4 regions of the Metabacillus litoralis genome follow, and region 2 is predicted to be linked to each of the others. Evidence: riboswitches for the same ligand, from Rfam matches in the RefSeq annotation. Region 2 holds a riboswitch; each other region holds the start of a gene.

Region 1 (7,752 bases), 2.2 Mb from region 2:
GTAGCTGAAGGTTCTATGTATGCTGTTAATTATTATGATGAAAAGAAGAAATAACTTAAACAAGGCTGACTTACATGTCGGTCTTTTATTTTGGTGAAAATCAGGGAAATACTAATTTTTCCATTGACTTATTTCCTAAACCTACTATAATAAGTAAATCCGATAAAACAGATATGAATTAAAAAAGTAGGTGATATCAGTGTTTTTATCCATAAATAATGTTAATAAACAATTCAAAAACCGTGATAAAAAAGAAGAAACGGTTTTGACGAATATAGATTTACAAGTGAAAGAAGGAGAATTTGTTTCGATCCTTGGTCCTTCAGGATGTGGAAAATCAACTTTGCTTTCCATCGTTGCAGGCTTAACACAGGCAACTTCTGGTGAGCTTGTTCTGCAAGGGAAAAAACTAAAAGGGCCTGGTAAAGAACGCGGCATGGTATTCCAACAGGCTGCATTATTTCCATGGTTAACGGTAGAAGAAAATGTGATGTTTCCTCTTCGCAAGGAGCTTTCCAAGAAAGAAGCACAAGAAAGGGCTCATAAATTTTTATCTCTTGTACAATTAAGTCCTTATGCAAAGCATTCACCACATGAGCTTTCAGGTGGGATGCAGCAGCGTGTCTCCATAGCGAGAGCATTAGCAATGGATCCAGCTCTATTATTAATGGATGAGCCATTCGGTGCACTTGATGAACAAACACGCTCAAGACTTCATGAAGTCTTGGAAGATGTATTTTTAGAAACGAAAAAAACCATTCTTTTCGTTACACATAGCATTCATGAAGCATTAAAGCTTTCTGACAGAATTGTCGTCATGGGAACACAGCCAGGCCGAATTGTTGATATTATTGAGCTTGACTTTCCTCGTCCACGTGAACAAGCGCGAGAGGAGCTATTAGCTTACGAAGAACGAATTAAGAATTTATTAAAAACAGAAATAGATAAAGTAATAGAAAAGGAGCAGAAATATGCAGCCAGTCGTTAAACGAATCCTTTTTTACGTCATTCTTTTAACTGTATGGCAGGCTACGGTAAAACTTCTTGATGTTTCCGTTGCAATATTCCCTGCCCCTACAGATGTTTTCAATTCATTGTATACAGGCTTTTTAGATTTAACACTTGTCTATGACTTAGTCGCAAGCTTCAAAAGACTTGCGATTGGATTAGTAATTGCATTAATCTTAGGACTTATTTTAGGAGTAGCTTTAGCTAAATCCAAAACACTTGATGAAACATTAGGTTCATTAATTATCGCTTTACAGTCTGTACCAAGTATTGTTTGGTTACCTTTGGCGATCATGTGGTTCGGGTTAAATGAAGCAGCTGTTACGTTTATCGTCGTTTTAGGTGCAACACTTGTGATGACGATTAACATGAGAACAGGGATTAAAAATGTGCCACCGCTTTATATAAAAGCAGCACAAACGATGGATTATAAAGGCTTGAGCCTGTTCTGGAAGGTCATGATTCCAGCATCTATCCCTTATGTTGTAACAGGAACAAGACTTGCTTGGGCATTTGCATGGAGAGCATTAATGGCCGGTGAATTACTAAGTACAGGTCCAGGTCTTGGGTATAAGTTAAAGTTCGCATCAGATTTTGGTGATATGAGCTTAGTTCTCGCCATTATGATCATGATAATGGTCATTGGTGTTATTGTAGATTTACTCTTTTTCCAACGTATTGAGAAAAACGTTATGAAAAAATGGGGTTTAGATAATTAAGGTACTTTTTAATAAGTCAATTGGTGTGTCGCCAATTGGATTCTAGCTTCAAGCGTAAAAATATTATTTTTAACAAATAATCATAATTTTAATTGGAGGTTACATCATGAGAAAAGGACTTTTATTTGCACTTATTTCGATTTTATTAGTAGGTGTCCTTGCAGCTTGTGGAACTGGTGAATCATCAAATACAAGTGGTAGCGGCAGCACAGAAGAGGTTGTGATTGGATATTTCCCAAACATTGATCACGTACCAGCTATGATTTCTAGAGAAAAAGGGTATTATGAAGAAGCTCTTGGAGAAAACGTAAAAGTAACATACAAAACGTTCCCAGACGGAGCAGCATTTATGACGGCTTTAAAAACGGGTGAAATACAAGCAGGACTAGTAGGACCAGGTCCAGTAATGAACAACTATGCAAATGGAGCAGACGTGAAAATTATTGCAGGCGCATCTTCAGGTGGAACAGTCGTTGTTGCATCAGCAAAAAGTGGCGTTCAATCAGTTGAGGATGTTTCAGGTAAAACGTTCATCACACCTGGTGTAGGGTGCACACATGATGTTCAAATGGAAACATTTCTTAAAGATTTAGGAATTACATCAGCGCGTATCGGTGGAACTCTTAAACATGTAACAGGAAACCCAGCTCAATACGGAGCCATGTTCGAATCAGGTAAAGTAGATTTAGCTGCTGTTCCAGAGCCATGGGCATCACAATTAGTAAATGATGGTGCGAAAATCATTGTTGATACTGATGAAATTTCATACGGTACAACATTACCTAATACAGTGTTAGTAACAAGTGGAAAGCTAATTGAAGAAAATAAAGAACTTGTAGCTAATATCGTTAAAGCGCATGAGCAAGGCGTTAACTTTATTAACGAAAATCCCGAAGAAGCACGTGATATCGCGATTAAAGCAATCAAAGACATCACAGATCAAGAATTAGACCCAGCGATCGTTGATAGCGCGTGGGAGCGTGTAACATACACAACAGAAGTAAACGCAGATGTTGTTCAAGAATTTGCAAACTCTTCATATGAATTAAAATTCCTAAAAGAAAAACCAGAATTCGGTGATCTAATTGACACTTCATTCTTAACGAAGTAGGAATCTATCGTGAAAAATATACTCTCAATTGTTATTGCTTTTTTAGCGTTGGTAGGCTGTTCTCAGTCTATCAACCTAGAAGAGCATTTTTCATTAAATGGAACTATAGAGCCACTAGAAGCCGTAAATCAAAACGGAGAAGCTGTAAAGATGTCTGACTACGAAGAGAAGGTTTGGGTAGCGACATTTATTTTTACAAATTGTGATACTGTTTGCTCACCAATGACTGCTCACATTGCGACACTTCAAGAGCAGCTACAAGATGAAAAAATAGAAGCAGAATTAGTTTCATTCAGCATTGACCCTGAACATGATACACCAGAAGTATTAAAAAAGTTTGGAGATCAATTTGGTGCGGATTATAAAACTTGGAACTTTTTAACAGGCTATGACCAAGCGGACATTGAATCTTTTACTAATATAAGTTTCTTAGCACCCGCTGCAAAGCTCGAAGGCTCAACTCAATATGTACACAGTACTTCAATTTTTCTCATGAAAGGCAGTCAAATTCTAGAACAATACGATGGAGTATCTAACGTACCATTTGAAAAAATAATCGAAGATATCAAACTATTACAATAATTCTATTGCATTCTCCACTTGAATAAGGTACAGTAATAAAAAGTTAAACATTTTAAAAATTTCATATATTTCTTATCAAGAGAGGCAGAGGGACTGGCCCTATGAAGCCTCAGCAACCGGTTCATAACGAGTGAAGATCTGGTGGATTGATGATAGATAAACTCTAAGTAAGTTTTTCACAGCACCGACAGGAAATGAAAAATGAATGGAACAAAGTGCTCTTGTTTGTAACAGGCATTTTTCATTTTCTGTCGAGGTTTGCAGAGCAAGCCGCAAGCACTTGCGTGCTGTGAAAAAACTATACAACACTAATTATGAGTTTACTTATTAACAACACCATACCAAGACTTCTGCGAGTGCCAAGGTGCTAAATCCAGCAAGCCACACCAGCTTTATGCTTGAGAGATAAGAAGAAGCGCACTTAACGACACAGTCTTCTTCTTAACGAGGAAGACTTTTTATTTTGCTTTTTTTAAAACATGTACGCTTTCTCTCATGTACATATTGTTAAATTTAAATCTTAGGAGTGACAGACATGAGCAAAAGAATTGAAACGAAATTAGCACAAATCGGAAACCGCAGTGAAAATGTTACAGGTACAGTTAACCCGCCAATTTATTTATCAACAGCCTATCGTCATGCAGGAATTGGAGAATCTACTGGATTTGATTATATCCGTACAGGAAATCCTACAAGACTTTTAGTCGAAAAAGCAATCGCAGACCTTGAGCATGGCGACCGTGGCTTTGCCTTCAGCTCAGGAATGGCCGCGATTCAAACAATTATGGCCCTCTTCCAAAGCGGAGACGAACTGATCGTTTCTTCTGACCTTTACGGTGGAACATACCGCCTCTTTGAAAGAGAATGGAGAAAATATGGATTATCATTTCAATATGATGATTTCACAAATCCAGCTGAAACAGAGAAATTGATCAATGAAAAAACAAAAGCGCTATTCATTGAAACGCCAACAAATCCATTAATGCAGGAAGCGGACATTAAAGAGCTAGTAGCAGTTGCGAAAAAGCATAACATACTCGTGATTGTTGATAACACTTTCTATACACCACTTCTTCAAACGCCAATCTTAGACGGAGCGGATATTGTGATCCATAGTGCAACGAAATACTTAGGAGGGCACAACGATGTTCTTGCAGGCTTGGTTGTAACGAAAGGTCAGGAATTAAGTGATGAATTCTTCCAACATCAAAACGCAATCGGTGCAGTTTTATCCCCATTTGATTCTTGGTTATTAATGAGAGGGATGAAAACTTTATCCCTTCGTATGAGACAGCATCAAGAAAATGCTCAAAAGGTAGCGGCATTTTTAGAAGAGCATGAAGCTGTACTTGATGTACTGTATCCTGGTAAGGGTGGAATGCTTTCATTCCGTTTACAAGATGAAGCATGGGTAAATCCGTTCCTGAAAAACCTGAAAACAATTACTTTTGCAGAAAGTCTAGGTGGAATCGAAAGCTTCATTACGTATCCAGCTACGCAAACACATATGGATATTCCTGAAGAGATTCGAATCGCAAATGGTGTCTGTAACAAGCTGCTACGTTTTTCAGTAGGTGTTGAGCATGCAGAAGATATTATTGAAGATTTAACACAAGCATTTCATGCAATGAAAGGAGCGGAAGCAGTTGAGCAATCATGATTGGTCATTTCAAACAAAGCTACTTCATAACGAGTCAAAGGTTGATCGCGGCACAGGATCGGTAAGTGTGCCGATTCATCATTCCTCTACTTTTCATCAATTTGATATTGATGAATTTGGGAAATATGATTATGCACGCTCAGGAAATCCTACGCGTGAGGCGTTGGAAAGTGCGATTGCGGAGCTAGAAGGTGGATCACGTGGATTGGCTTTCTCTTCTGGTATGGCAGCTATTTCAACTGCGTTCTTATTGTTATCACAAGGAGATCATGTACTTGTAACAGAGGACGTGTATGGTGGGACTTTCCGAATTATTACAGATGTTTTAACTCGATTTGGGATTGAGCATACATTTGTAGATATGACAGATCTTCATCAAGTTGCCTCTGAGATTCGTCCGAATACGAAGGTGATTTATATGGAAACACCTTCGAATCCGTTGTTAAAAGTAACGGATATTAAGGGGATTGTGAATCTGGCGAAGGCAAATAACTGCTTAACCTTCTTAGATAATACATTTTTAACACCTGAGTTGCAGCGACCTTTGGAGTTAGGCGTGGATGTGGTATTACACAGTGCAACGAAGTTTTTAGCGGGGCATAGTGATGTGCTTGCAGGTCTTGCTGTTGTGAAGGATCCTGAGCTGGGAGACCGCTTGTATAAATTGCAAAATGCATTTGGTGCCGTTCTTGGTGTGCAGGACGCGTGGTTAGTTCTTCGTGGTTTAAAGACATTGCATGTACGCTTACAGCAGTCTCAAGCATCTGCTTTGAAAATAGCTGAATTTTTAGCGGAGCATCCGAAGGTAGAAGAGGTGTATTACCCAGGCTTGAGCTACCACCCAGGTCATGAAACTCAAAACTATCAAGCTGATGGGCCAGGAGCGGTGTTGTCCTTTAAATTAGCTGACGCAGCGGCGGTTAAGACATTGGTTGAAAATGTGGAGCTTCCAGTGTTTGCGGTTAGCTTAGGTGCAGTGGAATCGATCTTATCGTATCCTGCGAAAATGTCACATGCAGCAATGCCTCCACAAGAGCGTGAAAAGCGTGGCATTTCAGATGGATTGTTGAGATTAAGTGTTGGACTTGAGAAGGTTGAGGATTTGATAAAAGACTTTGCTGCAGCTTTGGAGAAGGTGCCTGCTGGTGCAAAAAAGAATGTGAATGTGTAAATTTGAGAGCTGACTCTATGTGGAGTCAGTTTTTTTGTGGGGTGCGTGTCGGTTTTTGTCGAAAATCTATTATTTTGTTCTTTTCATCAAATAAAATGATGAAATTAGCAAATAAAATCTCAAAATAGCAAATAAAAGGCAGAAATCTTCAAATAAAATACCAAAATCGTCAAATAAGTGCTTAAAGGAAGAGTAGAGGACAGCGGCGAATTAGATACTAAACGAAAGGAGTGGAGAAATGATTATAAAACCACGTAAATATCCTGTCTCAATATTAAGTTTAGAAGCATTACAAAGGAGATTGAAGCAAAACCATCCGCAACACCCACAAATAAAGGAGGAGCTTGCCAAAAAAACAGCAGGCTTTAAAGGTGAACAAAGTATAGACTACTTTTTAAGCTTTCTTACGGAAGGGATGTATCATATTTTACATGATGTAAGGCTCAAGATCGGTGATCACTTTTTTCAAATAGACATACTTATTCTTTCAAGAAGATTTCTTCTCATTTTAGAAGTGAAGAATATAACTGGTACCTTATTTTTTGATCGCAACTTCAACCAGCTAATTAGAACTCAAGGAGATAAAAGAGAAGCGTTTCCTGATCCGATCATGCAGGTAAATCGACAGTATCACCAACTTAAAAAGTGGCTCATCCAAAACAAATATAAAAACATACCCATTATTCCACTTGTCATTATTAGTTCTCCTCGTACAATTTTAGAGACTTCTCATCAAAATGATGAGATTTATCATAAGATTATCCACAGTGCGAAGCTTCCTCAAATAGTGTCTAAACTCGAAAAGACATATGAAAAAAATATTCTTACACAAAAACAGCTCTCTAAATTAGGTCAACTTATCTCAGAATGTCACACAGAGCCTTCCATCAACATTCTCTCACAGTATAAAATATCCGAAAATGAAGTGTTAAAAGGCGTTATTTGTCCAAACTGCACGAGCCTACCCATGAACATAAAACGGGGAAAATGGATATGTCCATCATGTACACATATTTCCAAAGACGCTCACATCGAAGCTTTAAAGGACTATTCTTTATTGATTGACCAACAGATTACAAATAGCCAATTAAGAGACTTTTTACAAGTACCCTCTATTTATGTGGGCACAAAGCTACTCACCTCTCTAAATCTCACACATACTGGCAAAAATAAAGGGAGAGTTTATCACTTGAACTCAAGAAAGGAACTGTTTTATTAATCAAAACAGCTCCTTATTAAAAAACTAAAGAGTAGGTAATTTCATCGCCGTCTCCATATTCTTTAAATTCAACTGTATTTGTTCATTGGTATCGAATGCATGATACCAGCCTTTTTCCATCATATAATTCGAGATTCTTTCATGCATATCAAGTGCTTCCTCTAAATGGCGAGTAAGGGTATGTTTTATTTCCGGAGTGCCTGATTCAGTGAGGGCCATTGCATAGTTTCTTACTCCACTTTTAGCAGAAATTAATAAGTCCATTGCAACAACTTGGTCTGT
Region 2 (7,752 bases):
CCACATTTGATTCTGTTAGATGTGATGATGCCAAAAATAGATGGATTTACACTTGGAAAGCAAATTCAAGAAGAATATAGCATTCCGATTATATTCTTAACAGCACGTGGTGACGAATGGGACCGTATACATGGTCTTAAGTTAGGTGCAGATGATTATATTGTTAAGCCTTTCAGTACAGGTGAACTGCTAGCAAGGGTCGAAGCCGTACTAAGGAGAACAAGCTATAATACAAACCAACTCCAGGATAATCGACAAAACTTTGGTTCAATCTCCTTTGAATTAAAATCCAGAAGAGCATTTTGTCATGAAAAACCCTTATCCTTAACACTCAAAGAGTACGAATTACTTTTATTTCTTGCAACCCATAAATCTCAAGTATTCTCTAGAGAGCATTTACTTGAGAAGATTTGGGGGATTGATTATACAGGAAGTGAAAGAACGGTTGACACCCATATCAAAACATTGAGACTAAAGTTAGATGCTGCAGCAAACAGTATTCAAACAGTTTGGGGGGTTGGCTATAAATTTGAAGCTGAAATGTAATTGGTCATCTAGTTCGTTAAAAACAAAAATCCGCCTATTATTTGCTGTTATCCTCTGTGTTTCAATCTTGTTTTCATTTTTATTTATTCATTATTTATATCGAAATCTTTATGTAAATGAAGTGGAGCAGTCTCTTTTAAATGAAGGATTAAAGCTAGCAAGTAGTTATACATCAGGCGAAATTTCAGATGAGTTTAAGACCCATCTTAGTTGGTATAACACAATTAGTGAATCAGAGATTTTATTGGTTAATAACCCGAGAGAATTGAGTGCATGTTTACCATTTGAAATTAATCATGAGGGTTTAATTAGCGAAGAAGAGCGAAGAAACTTATTACGTGGAGAGCATTTAATCAAGATAGGCTATGAAGAAAGATTTGACCGACAAATCATGGGTGTTGTCGTGCCCTTACTTGATGATAATAAGTTAGTCGGTATTATTTATCTTTATTTACCGCTTGCCCCTATTGAAGAGGTTTTTAATAGAACAACACCTTTGTTAATTGCTGTTGGCATTATTTTCTTTTTAGTTATCTTTAAAATCGTGAATTCAATGAGCAATACGATTTTGCAACCTATCCATGAGATGAGAAAATATGCTAAAGAACTTGCTAAAGGAAACTTCAAAAATCGAATTCCCGTAAGAACGTCTGATGAAATTGGTGGATTATCCAAAACCTTTAATCAGATGTCAGAGGCATTGGATGAGTCAGATCAAAAGAAAAAAGACTTCTTAGCCAACGTCGCCCATGAACTAAGAACTCCATTAAGTTATGTAAAGGGATATAGTGAGGTGCTTCAAGAAAAACTATATGAAACTGAGGATGAAGCTGAAAAATACCTTTCCCTTATTCAGCGAGAATCTGAGAGAATGCAAAGACTTGTTAATGATTTATTAGATTTAGCTCAGCTTGAAGGAGAAAATTACCCTTTAATAAAAGAGCCTATTGCCTTCTCTCAATTAGTAAATGACACTGTGGATCGATTTTATCATCGTCTCCAAGAAAAACAATTAATCCTTCAGCAACACTTAGACGATGAAATCATTATTATAGGTAGTCATGACCGCCTACAACAAATTATATATAACCTTCTTGAAAACGCAATAAGATACTCAGATAAACCTGGAACGATCTCGATCTCTCTCTCACAAAATCAAGAAAGCATCTTCTTTTCTATTGCTGATAATGGAATCGGGATGTCAGAAGAAGATATTATGCATATTGGTGAACGTTTTTATCGTGCAGATAAAGCAAGGAACCGTAAAGAAGGCGGTACTGGGTTAGGACTAGCTATTGTAAAACAATTAGTTCTTTTGCACGGGGGTAGAATGGAATTCAATAGTAAGCTCGGCAAAGGTACTACGTTTACGCTTGTATTCCCAAACGAACTTGGCTCCAACAAAAAAGGTCTGATGTGAACATTCACATCAGACCTTTTATACCTTATTGTAATGCAGCTTTATTTAAAGCATCTGCTTTATCTGTTCTTTCCCAAGGAAGATCAAGATCATTACGGCCAAAATGTCCGTAAGCTGCAGTTTGTTTGTAAATAGGACGTCTTAAGTCAAGCATTTTAATAATTCCAGCAGGACGTAAATCGAAATTACTGCGAACAACTTCTACTAATACTTCTTCAGAAACTTTTCCTGTTCCGAACGTATCAATTGAAATAGATACTGGCTGTGCTACGCCAATTGCATATGCTAATTGAACTTCACATTTATCAGCTAAACCAGCTGCAACGATGTTTTTCGCTACATAGCGAGCTGCATATGCTGCAGAACGGTCAACCTTTGTTGCATCTTTACCAGAGAATGCTCCACCGCCATGACGTGCATATCCACCGTAAGTATCAACAATGATTTTACGTCCAGTTAATCCAGCATCTCCTTGTGGTCCACCAATAACGAAGCGACCTGTTGGATTAATAAAGTATTTTGTTTCTTCATCAATTAATTCTGCAGGAACAACAGGATTAATAACATACTCTTTTAGGTTACGCTGGATTTGCTCAAGTGTAACTTCAGGATGATGTTGAGTTGAAATAACAATTGTATCAATACGAACTGGTTTATTATTTTCATCATATTCAACAGTTACCTGTGTTTTTCCATCAGGACGTAAGTATGGAAGAATTTCATCTTTACGAACCTCTGTTAAGCGACGTGATAATTTATGTGCTAACGAAATTGGAAGTGGCATTAATTCTTTTGTTTCATTACATGCAAACCCGAACATTAAACCTTGGTCCCCTGCACCAATTGCTTCAATTTCCTCATCTGACATTTGACCTTCACGAGCTTCTAGAGCTTGGTCTACACCCATAGCGATATCTGCTGATTGCTCATCGATTGATGTTAATACAGCACAAGTTTCCGCATCAAAACCATACTTAGCACGAGTGTAACCAATGTCTTTGATTGTTTCACGGACAATTTTTGGGATATCTACATACGTACTAGTTGTAATTTCTCCTGCAACTAACACTAAACCAGTAGTAACAGAAGTTTCACACGCTACACGTGCATTTGGATCTTTTGCAATAATTGCATCAAGAATTGAATCTGAAATTTGGTCACAGATCTTATCTGGATGGCCTTCTGTTACAGATTCTGAAGTAAAAAGACGTTTTTTAGACATAATTAAAAGCTTCCTCCTCATATTCATGTTCATTCATTTGATCCGGAACTCTTCCCAAAGTATGACCTTTAGAAAATCACGTTGGCATATTTTGTGAACAGAAGTATTATGTACCTTTACCACATGCTTGTCCTGGTAAAACTCTAATGAAGAATACTTTTTTCTGTTATCAAAAAAAACCTTTCCCATGTGAGGAAAGGTTTATCATCGTTCATCGCCTTTCGCTCTTATCGATCAAGGGCTTTCGCCTTGCTTCAGGTTAGCACCTTTGCGTCGGAAAATGTCGTTCTAGATTGCGTCGGTTTAACATAGTTCCACAGATTGGTCTTTGTTGCCTAAGCAAGCTGTCGCTTGCTTGAATGATGCTCTCGCATCATTCTAGACCTAAGAAAACTGTTCAATAAAACTATATAATTAGTGCGCAGTCGCCGCTTTCCTTTGATAGCAGGTTGCTGGGTTTCATAGGGCCTGTCCCTCCACCAGCTCGGGATAAGAGAATCCGTTCAAGGACATATCATAGCGCACTAACCTATTGGTGTCAACAAAAATCGACAACTATTACCATTGATTTATTAAAATATTTGATAGATGTCTATCACTATTGTGTCCCATATCCTATAGAAATATAAATATCAATTGTTTTTCTACATTGTGCTAGTGTGATGTGTTGTACAAAGCTTAAGTTTTTCTAATAGCAAAATATTTTTTCAATTCAAAAATTTAATGATAGCAAATCACTAAATAGTATGTTTTATTAAAATTAATGTGTTATACTAATTATCAACATAAGGGAAATTATTCTTTTCTAGAAGGAAGGTAATGGGGATGAATATTACAGATATAACAAATGAGCTTAATCAGCTTGTTAATGGGGAGAATGCAAAACATAATTTATCAGTTGCACAGCTTGTTGAGAAAGTACTTGAACGTAAAGAAGGATTATTAACATCAACAGGTGCAATTCGAGCAACAACCGGAGCTTATACCGGGAGATCACCAGAGGATAAGTTTATTGTAGACGAAAGTTCAGTAAAAAGTAAAATAAATTGGGGTCCAGTGAATCAGCCTATTTCAGAAGAGGCATTTGATCGCTTATACAGTAAAATGATTTCACACCTTAAGAAACGAGATGAAATCTTTATATTTGATGGATTTGCAGGTGCTGACCCTCGCTTTCAGTTACCACTAAAAATTATAAATGAGTTTGCCTGGCATAATCTTTTTGCAAGTCAACTGTTTATTAAAGACCAAGAACAAGAAAACGAGTCAAAGGAACTACCTTTTACTATTTTATCAGCTCCTCATTTTAAAGCTGATCCAGAAGTTGATGGTACAAAATCAGAAACATTCATTATCATTTCCTTTGAGAAAAGAACGATTTTAATCGGTGGCACTGAATATGCTGGCGAAATGAAGAAATCTGTATTCTCAGTTATGAATTTATTATTACCTGAAAATAACATCCTCCCTATGCATTGCTCAGCAAATGTTGGCTTTGAAGGTGATGTTGCTCTGTTTTTTGGACTTTCTGGCACAGGGAAAACAACGTTATCTGCTGACCCTAACCGTCGTTTAATTGGTGATGATGAACATGGATGGTCTACTTCTGGCATTTTTAATATTGAAGGTGGTTGCTATGCAAAGTGTATCAACTTAACGAAAGAAAAAGAACCACAAATTTTTAATGCTATCCGTTATGGATCAGTTCTTGAAAATGTCGTTGTTGATGATGACACAAGAGAAGCTGATTACAGCAGTTCCTTTTTCACAGAAAATACTCGAGCTGCCTACTCACTAACTGCTATTGACAAAGCAATTATCCCAAGTATTGCTGGTCATCCACAAACGATTGTCTTTTTAACTGCAGATGCTTTTGGAGTATTACCGCCAATTAGTAAGTTAACAAAAGAACAAGCAATGTATCACTTCCTGAGTGGATACACAAGCAAATTAGCAGGAACAGAGCGTGGCGTAACAGCTCCTGAAACTACGTTCTCTACTTGCTTTGGCTCTCCATTCCTACCACTGAAAGCAACACGTTACGCTAATATGCTTGGTCAAAAAATTGATGAACATGAAGTTCAAGTATTCTTAGTAAACACTGGTTGGACCGGAGGAGCATACGGTGTTGGTAAACGGATGAATCTCAAGTATACAAGAGCTATGGTTCAGGCTGCAGTTGAAGGTGACCTTGATCACATTGAAACCGTAAAGGATGAAGTATTTGGTTTAAATATTCCAATTCATGTACCAGGGGTTCCTGACGATGTATTGCAGCCACACAAAACATGGAGCTCTCAAGATGAATACCTTGTCAAAGCAATCGAATTAGCTACAGAATTTAAAGATAACTTCAAGAAATTCAATAGTTTATCTAACGATATCGAGAAATTGGGCGGTCCAATTCGTTATAACTAGTATGTTTTAAAGCTCATCATATGATGGGCTTTCTTTAGTTTTTATACCTCTTCTCCATATTGTTTCAATATTTTAACGAAAGTTAGGACAAACTTTCTTTATTAGGAGGGATGATAGTTGAGAAAACACCAGTTTGAAAAAAACACACTCAAATTTCTATTATTATTTGGGCTTATTTCAGTTTTTAAAATTATTAAAAAGCCACCTATGAAGGATTGGTTAATTATCTTCCTTTTTAAAGGGTATATTTCTTCCATAATGGACAATCTTCTAATTCATCGTGGATATATAAAATACCCAGTAAAACTATTTAAATCTTTTGATATAAGCTTTATCTATGATTATTTACTGTTTCCTCTATCTTGTGTGTATTACAATCAATTAACGAAAACCTCTAGCATTCCTAAGATTCTTTTAAAAGTGTTTTATTTCAGCATTCCAATGGCATTAGCCGAACATTGGCTTGAAGCTAATACAAAATTGGTCAAATTCAAAAGAGGCTGGAACAGTTTATCAAGCTTTGCATCAATAACAATAACCTTTCTTATCGTAAGAACTTTCATTGCTTTTGTAAGAAAAGCTGATGATACACATGTTCCTAAAGTCGAATAAAAGCCAGGTAATGAGATAACCTCAATTACCTGGCTTTATGTATTAGTTGGTTGAATTTAAGTTGATAAGTTGATACGTGACAATTGTTTTAATGTTCGTTAATTCTAATTTCTGAACAACAGCTTGTCCAGTTACTTCACCACTCATTGTTTTTCTTACCTCAATCGGTATATCTATCGGATAAACTCGATATCCATCCTTTGATAACTCAAATGTATTTTCATCAATACGGACTTCTTTTCCCTTTGTCACAATCATTGTGTTAAATTCCATTGGCATTCCCATATAGAACCCCTCCTCTTTCTACTTGGACTTATACTCATCATACCACCAGAGCTTTTTTATAACACCTATAAAACTTAGTTAACCTCTTATTGTTTTTTCATCCATAAACAAAGTCTTTGTAATGTATCACGATTTATTTTCGGAGGAAAATAGTGTGTAAATTGATCAAAGTACCAACTTTCGACTGGTTTATTTAGCTCCTTTAACCGTTTTTCTAGCCTGTATGAATGTTCAACTGATACATTCTTGTCTTTTACACCATGTATAATTAAAATTGGTGCGTGAAGCCTGTCCAATTCATATAATGGTGTTCTCCAGGCATATCTTTTTGGAAATTTAGTTGGTGTACCTCCAATCACTCTTTTCATCATCCTACGTAAATCTTCTCGCTCAACATATGTTAAGACCATATCCGTTACACCACCCCACGTTACAACAGAGCGGATATCTTCAGCGATAATGCCTGCTAATAAGGCCATGACCCCTCCTCTTGAAAATCCGAACACATGCACCCTATCAGGCTGGACTTTTGGATGATGTTTTAGAATTTCCATTGCAGAAATAGCATCATAGCGATCTTCTCCAGCAAAATCCTCATTTCCTTCTCCCCCCTGATTTCCACGATAAAAAGGAGCCATAACAACAAATCCTTCAGAGGCAAATTGAATCACCCTACCGATCCTCACCATTCCCACACTTTTAATCCCGCCACGTAAATACAATAATCCCTCGTATTTTCCTTCACGTACGGGCTCAGCTAGTAAGCCCTTTATTTTTAACTGTTCGGAACGATATGTCACAATCCATAAATGAATGTTTGGATTTGGTGAGGGGTACTTTATTTTGCTAATGATTTCTCCATTCATCTAACAATCACTCTTTCTTCTTTTGTTCTATTCCTTTACCTTTCCCCAAATTACATATCTAGGCATTCACACATTTTTAAAAAGATCATAAATTATCCTATATTCTTTAGAAATCACATTTCATACATTACAAGAGAATACAAGTTTCTACATCATCTTATTAGAAAACTCAGTTTATCGCCAATTCTTAAGGCGAAACCTTAGTTATTTCTACTATCCATCCAAACCTTATTCTACTTGCTTGTTTAAAAAACGGTGCTATGCATCAAGGAGGTTAATGACATGAAAAAATGGCTGTTGTATTTATGTGTTGCGTTATTAATTGTTTTACCCCTTTCAGCATGCAGTCAGGAAAAGGTTGAAACGATTAATCTTGCCGAAGT
Region 3 (7,752 bases), 2.4 Mb from region 2:
TTTAGTTCTTCAACACATGTTTGCGGACTAAGTAACGCATGTGCAGCTGCTTCTTGAATAGCACTAAATACACTTACATACATATGATCTTGCAATAAATTTATAGCTTCAATCACTGAAGGATTTCCAACAGCAAAACCAATTCTCCAACCAGCCATATTAAAGGTTTTGGAAAAGGTATAAATTTCGATACCGATATCTTTAGCACCAGTTGTTTGTAAAAAGCTAATTGGCTTTTTTCCATCAAAGCCAATTGCTCCATATGCAAAATCATGAACCACACAGATGTTATTTTCTTTTGCGAATGAAACTGTTTCCTCAAAGAAACTTTCGTTTGCCGTAGCACCAGTAGGATTATTAGGATAATTCAAAAACATTAGCTTCGCCTTTTCTACAGCGTCTTTAGATAAGCTCTTGTAATCCGGTAGGAACTGATTTTCGCTTAATAAAGGCATCACTTCCATTTTGGCACGTGCCAATTCTACTCCTGACCAATAATCCGGGTATCCAGGATCAGGTACAAGCACAACATCATCCGGATTTAACAAGCATTGAGGAACCTCAACTAACCCAGCCTTTCCTCCGAATAGAATCGCTACTTCACTAGCAGGATCTACCTCCACTCCGTACTCTCTTCTGTAAAAGGTTGCGACAGCTTCCTTTAAAAACATTTGCCCACGAAATGGCGAATATTTGTGATTTTGAGGATTTCTAACGGCTTTCTCCATTGCCTGAACGATATGTTCCGGAGTTGGTTGATCAGGGTTACCCTGACCTAAATTAATAACATCATGTCCCTGCTCTACAATTGTATTTACTTTTGCAACAAGACTGGCAAAAAATTGCTTGGGTAATGTATTTAATAAATGGGATTGCTCAAAAACTTTCATTTTCTACACCTACTCAAAAAATTCTTGAAATTCTAGTCACAAATCATATATTGTTAGAAGCAACTTGTAAAGTAAAAATTTATAAATGAAGGTGTGACTGAAAAAATGAAACCTATCATTGCATGTATTCAACTTGATATTAAATTTGGTGATCCTGATTTTAATTATGAGCAAGTAGAAGAAAAAGTGGCATTAGCAGTCGAACAAGAGAAACCGAACATCATTGTCCTTCCTGAGCTTTGGACAACTGGCTATGATTTAACTCGCCTTGATGAAATAGCTGATCATGATGGCGAGAGAACAAAAACATTCCTAAGTAACTTAGCAAAAAAGTATAATGTTCACTTTGTTGGTGGCTCTATTGCAAAAAAAAGCAAAGATAGCGTGACAAATACGATGTATATTGTGGACAATAACGGAGAGTTTATCCATGAATATAGCAAGCTTCACTTATTTAAACTCATGGATGAACATCATTTTTTAGTTTCGGGAACTGAAAAAGGGTTATTTGAAATAGGTGGACTGAAAAGTGCAGGAGTCATTTGCTACGATATCCGTTTCCCGGAATGGATACGCGCTCATACAACAAAAGGTGCAGAAGTATTATTTGTTGTTGCTGAGTGGCCTATGCCAAGACTTCATCATTGGAAAACACTACTGCTAAGCAGAGCCATTGAAAATCAATGTTATGTTGTTGCATGTAACCGTGCTGGGTCTGATCCAAATAATGAATTTGCAGGACATTCTCTCATCATTGATCCATGGGGAGAGATAGTAGCTGAAGCTAACGAAAAAGCCGGAATGATCTCAGCCGAAATAGACGCTGAAGTTGTCAAAAAGGTACGCAGTCAAATCCCAATCTTTGATGACCGCCTACCACAATTTTATCAATAAGAAACTTCACAAATATTTAGGCAATTCCCAATAATATATTGACAAAGATAAAGTAACATTGGTAATATCCTAATCAAGCGATATATTTTTCTAGAAAAGCATTAATTTTTCGAATACTTAATATGCTAAACATATACTTATGTTTTAAATAAAAAATCTCTTATCAAGAGTTGGCAGAGGGACTTGGCCCAATGACGCCGCAGCAACCGACCATATTTCATCTTAAAATGAAATAATACCTGGGACTTCCAGTTGGGCACGGTGCTAATTCCATCAGAAAGAAAATCTTTCTGAAAGATGAGAGGTGCGAAGCAATGACTTCAAGCCTCTTTCAATCTGGAAAGAGGCTTTTCTTTTTAGAAAAGCCTCCAAAAACAAAAAATTGGAGGATAAATAAATGTGTGCACATAAAAAATCACCTATTTACGAACCACTAACTGAAAATGGAGCAATTGCCTTAGCAAAGAAATTACAGCTGCTTTCTGAAAATAGTCAACTAACATGCAATGAAATTGGCGATGGAAATTTAAACTTAGTTTTCAGGGTGAAAGATCCAGAAAATGGAGAAAGCATCATTATTAAACAAGCATTACCATATGCGAAGGTAGTTGGTGAAAGCTGGCCGCTAACTCTTGATCGTTCCAGAATCGAAACAAATGCACTTCTTAAGCAAGCGGAATTTGTTCCACAATATGTACCAAAAGTTTTTTATTCAGACGAATCATTAGCAATAACAATCATGGAAGATCTATCACATCTTGAAATTGCTAGAGCAGCCTTTATTAGTGGAAAAGATTTACCACTATTATCTCAACATGTTGGAGAATTCCTTGCTAAAACATTGTTTTATACATCTGATTATGGAATGGATCAACATTATAAAAAATCATTGGTTCAACAATTCATCAACCCTGATCTTTGTAAAATAACTGAAGACCTTATTTTTACTGATCCCTTCTTCGATCATGAAACAAACGATTACGAGCCAGAACTTCAAGATGATGTAGAACAAATTTGGCAGGACAATGAATTAAAGGTTGAGGTTGCTAAACTTAAACAGATCTTTCTAACAAAAGCTGAAGCACTATTACACGGTGACCTGCATACTGGAAGTATTTTTGCAGATGAACAAGAAACAAAAATCATTGATCCTGAATTTGCTTACTTCGGTCCTATCGGCTTTGATGTTGGTCAAGTATTTGCGAATTTACTTTTTAATGCATTATCTCGAGAAACGAATAAACAACAAATTCTTTTCCATCATTTAGAGACAACTTGGGATGTGTTTGTAAGAGAATTTTCAAGATCATGGGATAATGATGGTTTAGAAATATATACGAAGTTAGACGGCTACTTAGATTATGTTTTAGAACAGATCTTTGAAGAAGCTACTGGATATGCAGGATGCGAATTAATCCGACGAGCAATCGGTCTAGCCCATGTAGCTGACCTTGACACAATTGAACCATATGAAAAGAAAATTTCTACAAAGCAAATTGTCCTAAAAATCGGCAGAGAGCTTATTGTAAATAGAAAAACAATTAAAAACACGCAACAAATTAGAGACCTTGTTAACCAAACAGCTTTATCAGTAATCTAAAACACATTGATCTATTCTACTAGTGGTTCAACACATTTTTTTAAAGGAGTTTTTTTCATAAAATGTTAAACGAAAATTTTGCCATTCCTCGTTCCGTCATATGGAAGGAAGATTATGTCTCTTTATTAAACCAACAAAAGATTCCACAGGTAACGGAATACCTTGAATTAAGAAACATTGAAGATGTGTGGGAAGCTATTCAATCTTTAAAAGTTCGAGGTGCCCCAGCTATCGGAATAACTGCTGCATATGGTTTAGCTCTAGCAGCTTTGCAGGATCAATCAAAATCATTTGAGGAGTTTCATCAAAATTTACAGAAAAGTCATGATTATCTCGCAAGCTCAAGACCAACTGCTGTAAACTTATTTTGGGCACTAGATCGACTTATGAAAAGTGTGTCAAATGTTCAAACAATAGATGAAGCAAAATCAACAATCCTTAAAGAAGCCATCTTAATTGAAAAAGAAGATGAACAGGTTTGTCAATTAATTGGTGAACATGCATTGAGCGTTTTCAAAGATGGAGACAGAATTATGACGATTTGTAATGCAGGATCTATAGCAACTGCAAAGTATGGTACAGCACTTGCTCCTTTTTACTTAGCCAAAGAGAAAAATATTAACTTAAGTGTTTACGCATGTGAAACAAGGCCTGTCTTACAAGGAGCACGTCTAACTACTTGGGAGCTTATGCAAGCAGGTGTTGATGTTACACTTATAACTGATAATATGGCAGCACATACGATAAAGTCCAAGGACATTACTGCAATTATTGTTGGAGCAGACCGTATTGCTGCAAACGGTGATACAGCAAATAAAATTGGAACATTTAATTTAGCACTTTTAGCAAAATCATTTAACATTCCTTTTTATGTTGCTGCACCTCTATCTACATTTGATCCCTCTATTACTGACGGAGATCAAATACCGATTGAGGAACGCAATCCAGAAGAGGTTACTCAGATTAACGGCATTCAAGTTGCCCCAAAAGATGTGAAAGTGTTTAACCCTGCTTTTGATGTTACTCCTAATATTTTGATCGCAGGTATCATAACGGAAAAAGGAATAATAACTGGAGAATATACGGAAGAGATCAAAAAATTATTCTCCAATTAATATTTCTAATTAAATCCATCTATATACAAAAAGGACCAAAGCCTAGTTTAACACTAGAGCTTTGGTCCTTTTTGTTTTTCAATTAAGATATTTTTTTCCTTTTCTGAAATAATATGAAGTTTTGATAGTATAGAAGTGTAAAAGAGAACTTTTTTTGGACGTTTGCTTTGATTCCACATATAACTTGCCCCTTTCTTTACCTTACGCAACTTTTTTCTCTTACTCAAATAATATGTTGCAAAGGAAAAAATGTGACAAGTAGTTAGTTGTTCCCTTGATAACCATGTTAGTGTTTAAATGCAATATTCTCATGAGTTAAAAGCTTAGCCTTTAACTCATTTTTATCTCCAGCATAACCGGTCAGCCTTTGATTCTTCCCTATAACACGATGACATGGGATAAATATTGGCAATTTATTTGCTTTATTTGCTTGCCCAATAGCACGTACAGCGTTCTTGTTACCAATTTTGACGGCAATGTCTTGGTAACTACAAACCTGTCCAATCGGAATTTGACGTAACTCAGTCCAAATCTTTTTTTGAAAGTCAGTGCCTTTTATCTCAAATGGTAGGTCAAAGTTTGTTCTTCCTCCATAAAAATATTCATGAAGCTGTTTTACTGCTTCACGAAGGATATGATGTTGCCCATCTTCCACAAGCTTGTTTGCACCTTGAAATTTATTAAATTGTTCTATAGTTAAAAATAAATGAGTAATTTCTCCAAGTGTCGATACAATTGTAAGTCTCCCGATTGGGGAGTCATAATAAGTATAAAACATTTGTGTATATCCTCTTTACTATTTTTTTATTGTGTAATTGGAAGGGTAATATGAAATGTTGTCCCTTTCCCTTCTTCACTTTCAACCTCAACTTGACCTTGATGTTCCTCAATTATTTTATAGCTTACCATTAAACCAAGCCCTGTTCCACGTTCCTTCGTTGTGTAAAATGGTTGACCGAGTCTTTTTATTTTATCCTGCGAAATACCTGAGCCCCTATCTCTTATGGAAATTAAAAGCTGATCTTCATTTTTCCGTTTTACTGTAACATCAATTTGTCCTCCATCAGGCATTACTTCAATCGCATTCTTTAACACATTTATAAACACTTGCTTTAGTTGATTTGGTTCACAGAATAATAATGGCAAGTTTTCTTCAATATTTAGTTGCATCTGGACATTTACTAAAATGGCCTGTGCATTTAGTAATTCCATTGTTTCTTTTACAATTGTTCCAATATCTTTATTAGAATACTGAATAGCTTGAGGTCTTGCTAAAATTAAAAATTCAGTAATGATGGATTCTATCCTACTTAGCTCAGATGTAATAACATTAAAGTACATAGAAAAGTCCTCTTTAACACTTCCCTCTAGCAGCTGAATAAATCCTTTTAATGCAGTCATTGGGTTGCGAATTTCATGGGCAATACCTGCTGCTAGTTCTCCAACTACATTTAATGTATCTGATTTTCTAAGTTGTTCTTCTAACTCTCTTTTCTCTGTTACATCCCGAAAAACAGCTAGATTCATATTTTCATTAATATGATTCTTAAGAGCAATTTCTAAAATCATTTCTTCTCCATTTTCATTCGTATACATGATTTCTTGTATGTTCTCTTCATATGACTCTAGTGTTTTGTACTCAGGGTCTGCATGAGCGTGTGAAAATAAAATATCACATATTCTTGATGATTTGATATCTTCCGATTTTAAATTCAAGATTTTTTTAGCTGTTTCATTGGCTTCAATGATTTCAAAAGAATGGTTAAATAAAATAATTCCATCCATTGCACCATCAAAAATACTACGAAATTTATGTTCACTTTCCCTTAATATTTTTTCCATCCGTTTTCGTTCACTAACGTTCCGAAAAATTGTTAAATGATGACCATCCAGTATGTCCATTTTAGAGGTAAACTCAAGCTCTTTGTTTTGTCCATTGGGCATATGGAAAAGTAATTCTTCCCTTATTGCCCCTGTATTAAAGTATTCGTTTTTCACTTTAAGAAAACTTGGAGAGGTTTGATCAACAAAATCCAATATGTTACGACGAACAAGCTCTGTTTCATTTAGCTCAAATGTACGACTTGCAGCCTGATTCACCTTCATAATTTGACCATGTTTATCCCAAATCATAATGGCATCTATCGCATTTTCAAAAACCTCTCGAAAACGTTCTTCACTTTTATATAGCTGTATTTCCATTGACCTTTTTTCTGTAATATCCCTCATAATGGCCATGTAAAAGCCATCAATAATGTTTGAAGTTGTTGTAAACTCGAATATTTTCTTACTACCATTTTTCAAGATAACAGGAAGCTCGCCTTTTGCGCTTCCATTTTCTTTTAACATCTTCCACAGGTTATCAAGTCTATATTTCTCATGTTTATCAATAAAATCCTCTAGTCCAAAAGAGTTCAACTGCATTTTCGTTATTTCAAAGCTTGCGCAAAAAGAACCATTCGCATCTATAAAATCACCGTTTTGATCAAAAATAACTATTCCATCCACTGCACGATGAAATAGATCTTTAAAAAGCTGTTCATTAATTGTACGCTCACGTTCAAGCATTTTTTTAAATGAAACATCTTTTATCATAGCAAGGTCATAACCGTTTATTGCTTTTTTCCGTAAGGAGATTTCTAAAAATTTAACCTGCCCATTATCTAATTTTACAATTAATTCCTTCCTAACTGGATCATCATGATAAATATCATCAATGACTTGCCTTATTTGATTGCTTGGAATAAGAGATAAAAAGTCATAGAGATTTCGTTTACATAACTCTTTTTTCTGCAATTGAAACATATGACATGCGGCGGAGTTTACATCTATAAATCTCATATTTTCATCAAAAATTGCAACAGCATCTAGTGCACCCTCTAATATATTTTCATGCTGCAGCAATTTAAATTTAAGCATTTCATTCTCTTTTTCTACTTGAGCCAATTGTGCTTTTAAGGCAACGATTTCGCGATCCTCCATCGTTTGCTTCAATCTTTTCACCCCTAATCACGAACTTTCTACTATCATGTATTCTACAAGTTATGGCATTGTCCTTCACCTATCTACAAAATGATAGAAAATGTTTCTTTTTTACTGTGAAGGTTGTAATATAGTAAAGTATTTCGACAACACTATTCGGTTTAAAGGAAAAGGCTGTCATCTATCTTACAAAAAGATGACAGCTTTATTACGTCCCCTAAAAAAGGAGCAGCTTTATCGAAACATACTTTAGTAAGGTTTTTTCATCTAC
Region 4 (7,752 bases), 250 kb from region 2:
TATTATCCTGAAGATGCGAAACGATTAGGAATTGAGAGTGTACCTTGCCTAATTATTACTGAGAACGGTGAAATGAAAGAAAAAGTATATGCTTTCCAATCTGTCACACATCTTTTTGACTTAATCAAACAATATGCCTGCTAATTTGACATATTTCTCGGGAAATAGACTGATTTTACGAAAGAAAAGCAGAAACTGTCGAGTTATTTATAGAGGATTCTTTCGACCTTCAATGAAGTTATATAAACATAACCTTGTTGAGATCGGGAGGATTCTTTTTATGTTTTTAACAACTTTTGTCTCAAGCTTGAATAAAGGAAATTTAATAACACCCATTCTTTTAAAACGAAAATTAATTGTAGAATTTCGTTCAACAGATAAAGGGAGTCATTTTTTAGAACTTTCATCAAGTGAATCAAAACTATTATCGATTCAACCAGTTCATGTTGATTTTGTTATAGAAGGAGAAGAATCAGACTTAGAAGAGGTTTTTCTTCATCCGATAAGTTTAAAGCAACTTATATCGTTTGGGAAATTATCAATAAAAGGCTCATATCGAGATTTTCTTAGGCTAGAGGCTTTAATTAAATTAATCTAAACTTAAAAATTCTTATATACTTCAAACACAACTTCTATTACCATTAAAGTAGTCTAGGAAAGAATACTACATCTTGTTATCACACCTATTAGTAGACATTAAGAATGTATAATAGGAGGAAGAAGATGAAAGAGAAACTTTATCGCCCAGAAACTGTAACCATTCATGGAGGGTTAAAGAAAGATTCAATGACAGGTGCAAGAGCTGTTCCAATTTATCAATCAAATGCTTATTTATTTGAAAATACCGAGCATGCGGCAAATTTATTTGGATTAAAGGAGCCTGGATATATTTATACAAGAATTCATAATCCAACTTCATCTGTCTTTGAAGAAAGAATTGCTGAACTGGAAGGTGGAATCGGAAGTTTAGCTGTAGCAAGTGGAATGGCAGCGATTACATTGTCAGTTTTAAACCTAGCTGGTTCTGGTGATGAAATCGTATCAGCCTCTACATTATATGGAGGTACATATAACTTATTTGCTAACACATTACCAAAGTACGGAATCAATACGGTTTTTGTTGATCCAAAGAATCCGGAAAATTTCCGATCTGCTATTACTCCGAAAACAAAAGCTATTTTTGCAGAGACAATTGGAAATCCAAGCTTAGATGTTCTTGATATCGAGGCAGTTGCTGAAATTGCTCATGAAGCTGGAATTCCATTGATTGTGGATAACACATTTGCCACACCGTATCTATGCAGACCTATCGATCATGGTGCCGACATTGTTGTTCATTCTGCAACAAAATGGTTGCTTGGGAATGGTACAACTCTTGGTGGAGTCATTGTAGATGGAGGTAAATTTGACTGGAATAGTCCAAAATTCCCTGGGTTTACAACTCCTGATCCTAGCTATCATGATTTAGTTTATGCTGAAGCATTAGGAGAACAAGCGTATATTATTAAAGCGAGAGTTCAGTTATTAAGAGATTTAGGCCCAGCTATTAGCCCATACAATGCCTTTCAATTTAATCTTGGTCTAGAAACCCTTCATGTCCGTATGAAGGAACATGTATCAAATGCAAGGAAAATGGTGCAATATTTAGAAAGTCACCCAGCTGTTGAGTGGGTTCTATACCCTGAAAATAGCCAACACCCTGCGAAGGACTTAGCTGCTAAATACTTACCTAAGGGTGCTGGTTCTGTAGTAGTATTCGGTATCAAGGGCGGAAGAGAGGCTGGTGCAGCTCTTATTAACAACGTTGAACTTTGGTCACATGTAGCAAATGTTGGAGATGCGAAAAGCTTAATCATTCATCCTGCGAGTACAACTCATCAACAACTAGGCGTTGAAGATTTAAAGAAATCTGGTGTAACAGAAGATTTGATCCGCTTATCAGTAGGAATTGAACATATAGAGGATTTAATAGAAGATTTAGATCAAGCTATTTTTGAAGCAACAGGTGTAAAAGGAATGGAGAAAGTAAATTCTTAATTAATGAAATATTCTAATAATATTATTTATTGTATAATATTGAAAAGGGTTGCAGATAAATGCAACCCTTTTCATATTTGAAATGTAAAATCACAGTGAAAAAAGTAAGCTATTTTAAGAAAATAAATAATTGACATTGATTTTCAACACATGATACAATCACAATCGTACTTAAAAAGACAATCAAATATTTAACTCTTATCAAGAGAGGTGGAGGGAAGTGCCCGATGAAGCCCGGCAACCATCAGTTCATTCTGAAATGGTGCCAATTCACACAAAGCAGATGCTTTGAGAGATGAGAGAAAGGTATTCAAGCGCCTTTCTGCTCATTTTGCAGGAAGGTTTTTTATATGTAAAAAAATGAACGGTAGAAAATAGTAAAGGAATAAAGGAAGAAGGTGACAAAATGATAACATTATCAAATGTTAATAAAGTTTATAAAACAAAGAGCGGCTCTGTTCAAGCTGTTAACAATGTAAACCTTGAAATTAAAAAAGGTGAAATATTCGGAGTTATAGGATATAGTGGAGCCGGAAAAAGTTCATTGATCCGTTTGTTAAATGGACTAGAAAAACCAACTAGTGGGGAAGTCGTTGTGGCAGGTAGTCAGATTGGCTCAATTTCTGGTACAAAGTTGCGTAAAGCACGCTTAGAAATAAGCATGATCTTTCAACACTTTAACTTATTGTGGTCAAGAACAGTGAGAGAGAATATTGCATTTCCTTTAGAAATTGCAGGAGTAAGTAAAGCGAAACGACTTAAACGTGTTGATGAGCTTATTAAGCTGGTTGGACTGGAAGGAAGAGAGAATGCATACCCTTCTCAACTTAGTGGTGGTCAAAAACAACGTGTTGGGATTGCCAGAGCGTTAGCGAATAATCCCAAGGTTTTATTATGTGATGAAGCTACATCAGCACTTGATCCCCAAACAACAGATTCAATTCTAGACCTGCTTGTTGATATTAATAAACGACTAGGCTTAACAATCGTATTAATTACACATGAAATGCATGTCATTCGTAAAATTTGTCATCGAGTAGCTGTTATGGAAAATGGTGAAGTGGTTGAACAAGGAAATGTATTGGATGTTTTCAGAAACCCTCAGAAACCTATAACAAAAACGTTCGTTAAACAAATCTCAGAGCCGGATGATACGAAGGAAGCAATTGACCTACTACTAGAAAATTATCGTTCTGGAAAAGTACTTCAGCTAACATTTGTTGGTGAAGGTACAGAAAGACCATTGATTAGCAATATTATTAGGAAATTTAATATTGAAGTGAATATTGTACAAGGTAAAATTTCACAAACGCAAAATGGCTCTTATGGTTCATTATTTTTGCATATAGATGGAGATCTTGATGAAATTAACCGTGCAGTTGCTTATATTGGAGAACAACAAGTAGAAGTGGAGGTGCTGGCGAATGCTTAATCAGTTTCTTCCAAATGTAAAATGGGAAAAAGTATGGGAGGCAACTTATGAAACAACTTACATGACAGGAGTTTCGGTTGTCGTCACTTTTTTCTTAGGAATTATACTTGGTTTACTTTTATTCTTAACTTCAAAAGGCAATATCTGGGGTAACAGTATACTTAATACAATTTTATCTGGAATCGTAAATATATTTCGGTCAATTCCGTTTATTATCCTTGTTATTTTACTCTTACCCTTCACTAAAGTTGTAGTTGGGTCAATTCTGGGAGAAAATGCTGCTTTACCCGCACTAATTATTGGATCCGCTCCATTTTACGCAAGGATGGTTGAGCTTGCTTTAAGGGAAGTTGACAAAGGTGTTATTGAAGCAGCTAAATCGATGGGAGCAAAAACGTCGACAATTATGTTGAGAGTACTATTACCGGAATCTTTACCAGCTTTGGTTTCAGGGATTACAGTTACTGCAATCGCATTGGTTGGTTATACAGCTATGGCCGGAGTAGTAGGTGCTGGAGGTCTTGGTGACCTTGCTTATCGAGAAGGATTCCAGCGTAATAATTTTGAAGTAACCATTGTAGCAACCATTTTTATCTTAATTATTGTGTTTATTATCCAATTTATTGGAGATATATTAGTTAAAGCTATCGATAAACGTTAGGAGGAAAAAATGATGAAAAAATATCTTTTATCACTAGTATTAACAATTTTCGCTATTCTACTTGTTGCATGTGGCGGAGGCGAAAATGAAACAACTCAAGAAGAAAACACAGGGACTGAGCAAGAAACGAAAGTACTAAAAGTTGGAGCGACAACTGTTCCTCATGCAGAAATTTTAGAAGAAGCAAAACCACTGTTAGCAGACAAAGGTATTGAATTAGACATCGAAGAGTTTTCAGATTATCCATTAATTAACCCAGCGCTTGCTGAAGGTGACCTGGATGCAAACTATTTCCAGCATGTTCCATATTTAGACAATGCAATTAAAGAAAATGATTTTGATCTTGCAAATGTTGGAGCAATTCATATTGAGCCTTTTGGTATTTACTCAAAAGAATACAAAACACTTGAAGAGTTACCTGAAGGTGCAAAAATTATCATGAGTAACAACGTTGCAGAAATGGGACGCGTGTTAGCACTACTTGAAGAAAAAGGTCTAATTAAATTAAATCCAGGTGTTGATAAAATTAATGCAACAAAAGATGATATCGTTGAAAATGCTAAAAACCTAGAAATTGATGATAGTGTTGCACCAGAAATGTTGGCAAGTGCTTATGAAAATAACGAAGGTGATGCAGTTATTATCAATGGTAACTACGCACTTGCAGCAGGATTAAATCCAGCAGAAGATGCTGTAGCTCTAGAAGCTGGTGAAAATAACCCTTATGCAAACATCATTGTTGTTCGTAGTGAGGATAAAGACAAGGAAGAGATTAAGACTCTTGTAGAAGTATTAAAATCTCAAGAAATTAAGGATTTTATTAATACAAAATACCCAGGTTCAGTACTGCCTGTAAATGACTAATTTAAGAAATCTTTTAAGAGATCTGTAAACACAGGTCTCTTTTTTTATTGGATTCTTCAGTCACCAAGTTTGTATACAATGGTTTGAAAAATACATACTATTACTGATTGATTAAGTTATGAATGGAGTTGTTATTGAAAATGGAATATCATGAACCTAGAAATTCTACGGAAGCTGCTTTACATGAATATAAAAGTGGATTAGGTACTTTCACACAAAAGATGCCGGAGATTGCACGCCATTATAATGCTTTTACTGAAGCTTGTTTTGCTGAAGGGACACTATCAAAAAAAGAAAAACATTTAATTGCATTAGGAATTGCAGTGAATACCCAAGATGAATACTGCATTATCTACCATGCAAAAGGATGCTTGGACAACGGTGCTAGTGAAGAAGAAATTTTAGAAACTGTTGGTGTTACAGCTGCATTTGGTGGTGGAGCAGCAATGAGCCAAGCTGTTACATTAGTTCAAGAATGTATAACAGAGTTAAACCAACTAAAACAATAAATCGAGTAATATAGAGTATTTTTGAGGGAAATTACAAAAATAGTTGGTTATTTTTACAGAATGAATCAATTTCAAATATTACGGTTTGTGAGATTATCTTACGAACTTTGAGTTGTTTGAATATTCTTGATAAGCTTTATATGTAAATTAAAGCTGAAAGGATTGATTCATTATTCACTCGAATCAAGAGTCAATTGACCTCAATTACACAACTGAAATGGAAAAGGCAATGCATCATTCTCATGGTATAGGGTACGCTGAATATGCTAGTAAGCATAATAAACGTATGGATGTTGAAAAGAGCCGTGAAGAAGATTATCGTAAAAGTCAGTTGATTTATGCTGATGTTGAAAGAAAAATGAAAAAGTAAAGCCTATAGATGGAAGAACCAGAATAACTGGTTCTTCTTTTTTAATGGAAAGACATTAGGTAGGAAAAGGCGTGTTTACTCCAAATTCCCATACTTAACCCTCTAATTTCCTTCATCACAAAGAGAATGTTTTTTCTTAAAAGGTGAAAAATAAACTAGGGTCTCAAGGTAGATTCACAGAGCAATGTGTTATATAGTAGAAACTGTCTAATTTCTCTATTTACATAAATTTTTTAATGTGAATTTATCAAAGTTAGGATAGATATTTTAATGTCAAAATTCGACTCTATTCCTTAAAGGTTGTGTTCACTTTTCATTTGTTATAATATTAGAATGAGAATAAAATGAGAATTAGTAAACTTTATATATTATTGGAGGTATCATTATGGCAGGCTCTACATTAATCATTAAGGATTTACACGTAGAAATTGATGGGAAAGAAATTCTAAAAGGTGTAAATCTTGAAATAAAAGGCGGAGAGTTCCATGCAATCATGGGGCCAAACGGGACAGGTAAATCTACTTTATCTTCAGCAATCATGGGGCACCCAAAGTATGAGGTAACACAAGGTAGCATTACATTAGATGGGGAAGATGTATTAGAAATGGAAGTAGACGAGCGTGCTCGTGCAGGTCTATTTTTAGCTATGCAATATCCAAGTGAAATCAGTGGGGTAACAAACGCGGATTTCTTACGTTCTTCTATTAACGCCCGCAGAGAAGAAGGTGATGAAATCTCTTTAATGAAATTCATTCGTAAAATGGATGCAAACATGGATGAGCTTGAAATGGATCAAGATATGGCACAACGTTATTTAAATGAAGGTTTCTCCGGCGGAGAGAAAAAACGTAATGAAATCCTTCAATTAATGATGATTGAACCAAAAATTGCTATTCTAGATGAAATTGACTCTGGTCTAGATATTGATGCATTAAAAATTGTTGCAAAAGGAATCAACAAAATGCGTAGTGAAGAGTTCGGTTGCTTAATGATTACTCACTACCAACGTTTATTAAACTACATCACTCCAGATAAAGTACATGTAATGATGCAAGGACGTGTTGTTAAATCAGGTGGCCCTGAGCTAGCTCAACGTTTAGAAGCAGAAGGCTATGACTGGATTAAACAAGAATTAGGTATTGAAGACGAAACTGTTGGGCAAGAAGCATAATAGTAAGGGGGACTAAGACGATGGAAACATTAACGATCAATCAGGATTATGTCTCAAGCTATTCAAAACAGCTTGGTGAGCCGGATTGGCTTACAGATCTTCGCTTACAAGCTTTTGCCAAGCTAGAGGATCTTCCTATGCCTAAACCGGATAAAACAAAAATCGATAAATGGAATTTTACAAATTTTAAAGAACATACTGTTGAGAGTGCAAAATTAGACTCATTAAATGACTTACATGAAGATGTGAAATCATTAATTGACCTTGAGTCTACAACTAAAAACTTATATGTTCAAGTTAACAATACAGCTGCATATACTTCATTATCTTCTGAATTAAAAGATAAAGGTGTTATCCTAACAGATATCCATACTGCAGCAAAAGAGCATTCTGACTTGCTACAAAAATACTTTATGACGGACGGGGTGAAGGTTGACGAGCACCGCTTAACTGCTTTACATGCAGCTCTTCATAACGGTGGGGTATTTGTTTATGTCCCAAAAAATGTAGAAGTAGCAGAACCAATTCAGTCAGTATTTGTTCATGACAACCCTAATACAACATTATTCAACCACGTAATTGTTGTAGCTGATGATAATAGCTCAGTAACTTATGTAGAAAACTATATTTCTACTGTTCAAAATGTAGAGGGTGTGTTTAACATCATCTCAGAAGTATTTGCTAATACAAATGCTCGTGTAACATACG

What was found. Region 2 has a riboswitch for S-adenosylmethionine ahead of metK (methionine adenosyltransferase). Riboswitches for the same ligand answer to the same signal wherever they lie in the genome.
Region 1: another riboswitch for S-adenosylmethionine. It lies ahead of D9842_RS24885 (methionine biosynthesis PLP-dependent protein); the one in region 2 lies ahead of metK (methionine adenosyltransferase).
Region 3: another riboswitch for S-adenosylmethionine. It lies ahead of mtnK (S-methyl-5-thioribose kinase); the one in region 2 lies ahead of metK (methionine adenosyltransferase).
Region 4: another riboswitch for S-adenosylmethionine. It lies ahead of D9842_RS15835 (methionine ABC transporter ATP-binding protein); the one in region 2 lies ahead of metK (methionine adenosyltransferase).

The regions. Positions count from the first base shown of each region.
Region 1 is NZ_CP033043.1:5,075,871-5,083,622, forward strand. It holds gene D9842_RS24860 (hypothetical protein) at 1-54, shown strand, start outside; gene D9842_RS24865 (ABC transporter ATP-binding protein) at 200-988, shown strand; gene D9842_RS24870 (ABC transporter permease) at 972-1,727, shown strand; gene D9842_RS24875 (aliphatic sulfonate ABC transporter substrate-binding protein) at 1,834-2,838, shown strand; gene D9842_RS24880 (SCO family protein) at 2,848-3,420, shown strand; SAM riboswitch class I at 3,490-3,576, shown strand; gene D9842_RS24885 (methionine biosynthesis PLP-dependent protein) at 3,956-5,080, shown strand; gene metC (cystathionine beta-lyase) at 5,067-6,251, shown strand; gene D9842_RS24895 (nuclease-related domain-containing protein) at 6,490-7,470, shown strand; gene D9842_RS24900 (spore coat protein) at 7,495-7,752, opposite strand, start outside.
Region 2 is NZ_CP033043.1:2,912,923-2,920,674, forward strand. It holds gene D9842_RS14485 (response regulator transcription factor) at 1-546, shown strand, start outside; gene D9842_RS14490 (sensor histidine kinase) at 530-1,966, shown strand; gene metK (methionine adenosyltransferase) at 1,992-3,188, opposite strand; SAM riboswitch class I at 3,413-3,684, opposite strand; gene pckA (phosphoenolpyruvate carboxykinase (ATP)) at 4,014-5,606, shown strand; gene D9842_RS14505 (CBO0543 family protein) at 5,724-6,218, shown strand; gene D9842_RS14510 (DUF2584 domain-containing protein) at 6,261-6,503, opposite strand; gene D9842_RS14515 (alpha/beta hydrolase family protein) at 6,590-7,369, opposite strand; gene D9842_RS14520 (ABC transporter substrate-binding protein) at 7,652-7,752, shown strand, end outside.
Region 3 is NZ_CP033043.1:518,925-526,676, reverse strand. It holds gene D9842_RS02390 (pyridoxal phosphate-dependent aminotransferase) at 1-890, opposite strand, end outside; gene D9842_RS02385 (carbon-nitrogen family hydrolase) at 996-1,784, shown strand; SAM riboswitch class I at 1,942-2,088, shown strand; gene mtnK (S-methyl-5-thioribose kinase) at 2,182-3,384, shown strand; gene mtnA (S-methyl-5-thioribose-1-phosphate isomerase) at 3,447-4,499, shown strand; gene D9842_RS02370 (methylated-DNA--[protein]-cysteine S-methyltransferase) at 4,786-5,277, opposite strand; gene D9842_RS02365 (PAS domain-containing sensor histidine kinase) at 5,304-7,493, opposite strand.
Region 4 is NZ_CP033043.1:3,165,326-3,173,077, reverse strand. It holds gene D9842_RS15850 (thioredoxin family protein) at 1-144, shown strand, start outside; gene D9842_RS15845 (SCP2 sterol-binding domain-containing protein) at 281-598, shown strand; gene D9842_RS15840 (O-acetylhomoserine aminocarboxypropyltransferase/cysteine synthase family protein) at 724-2,037, shown strand; SAM riboswitch class I at 2,233-2,339, shown strand; gene D9842_RS15835 (methionine ABC transporter ATP-binding protein) at 2,444-3,469, shown strand; gene D9842_RS15830 (methionine ABC transporter permease) at 3,462-4,130, shown strand; gene D9842_RS15825 (MetQ/NlpA family ABC transporter substrate-binding protein) at 4,143-4,994, shown strand; gene D9842_RS15820 (carboxymuconolactone decarboxylase family protein) at 5,135-5,503, shown strand; gene D9842_RS25970 (YuzK family famiily protein) at 5,733-5,873, shown strand; gene sufC (Fe-S cluster assembly ATPase SufC) at 6,259-7,044, shown strand; gene sufD (Fe-S cluster assembly protein SufD) at 7,065-7,752, shown strand, end outside.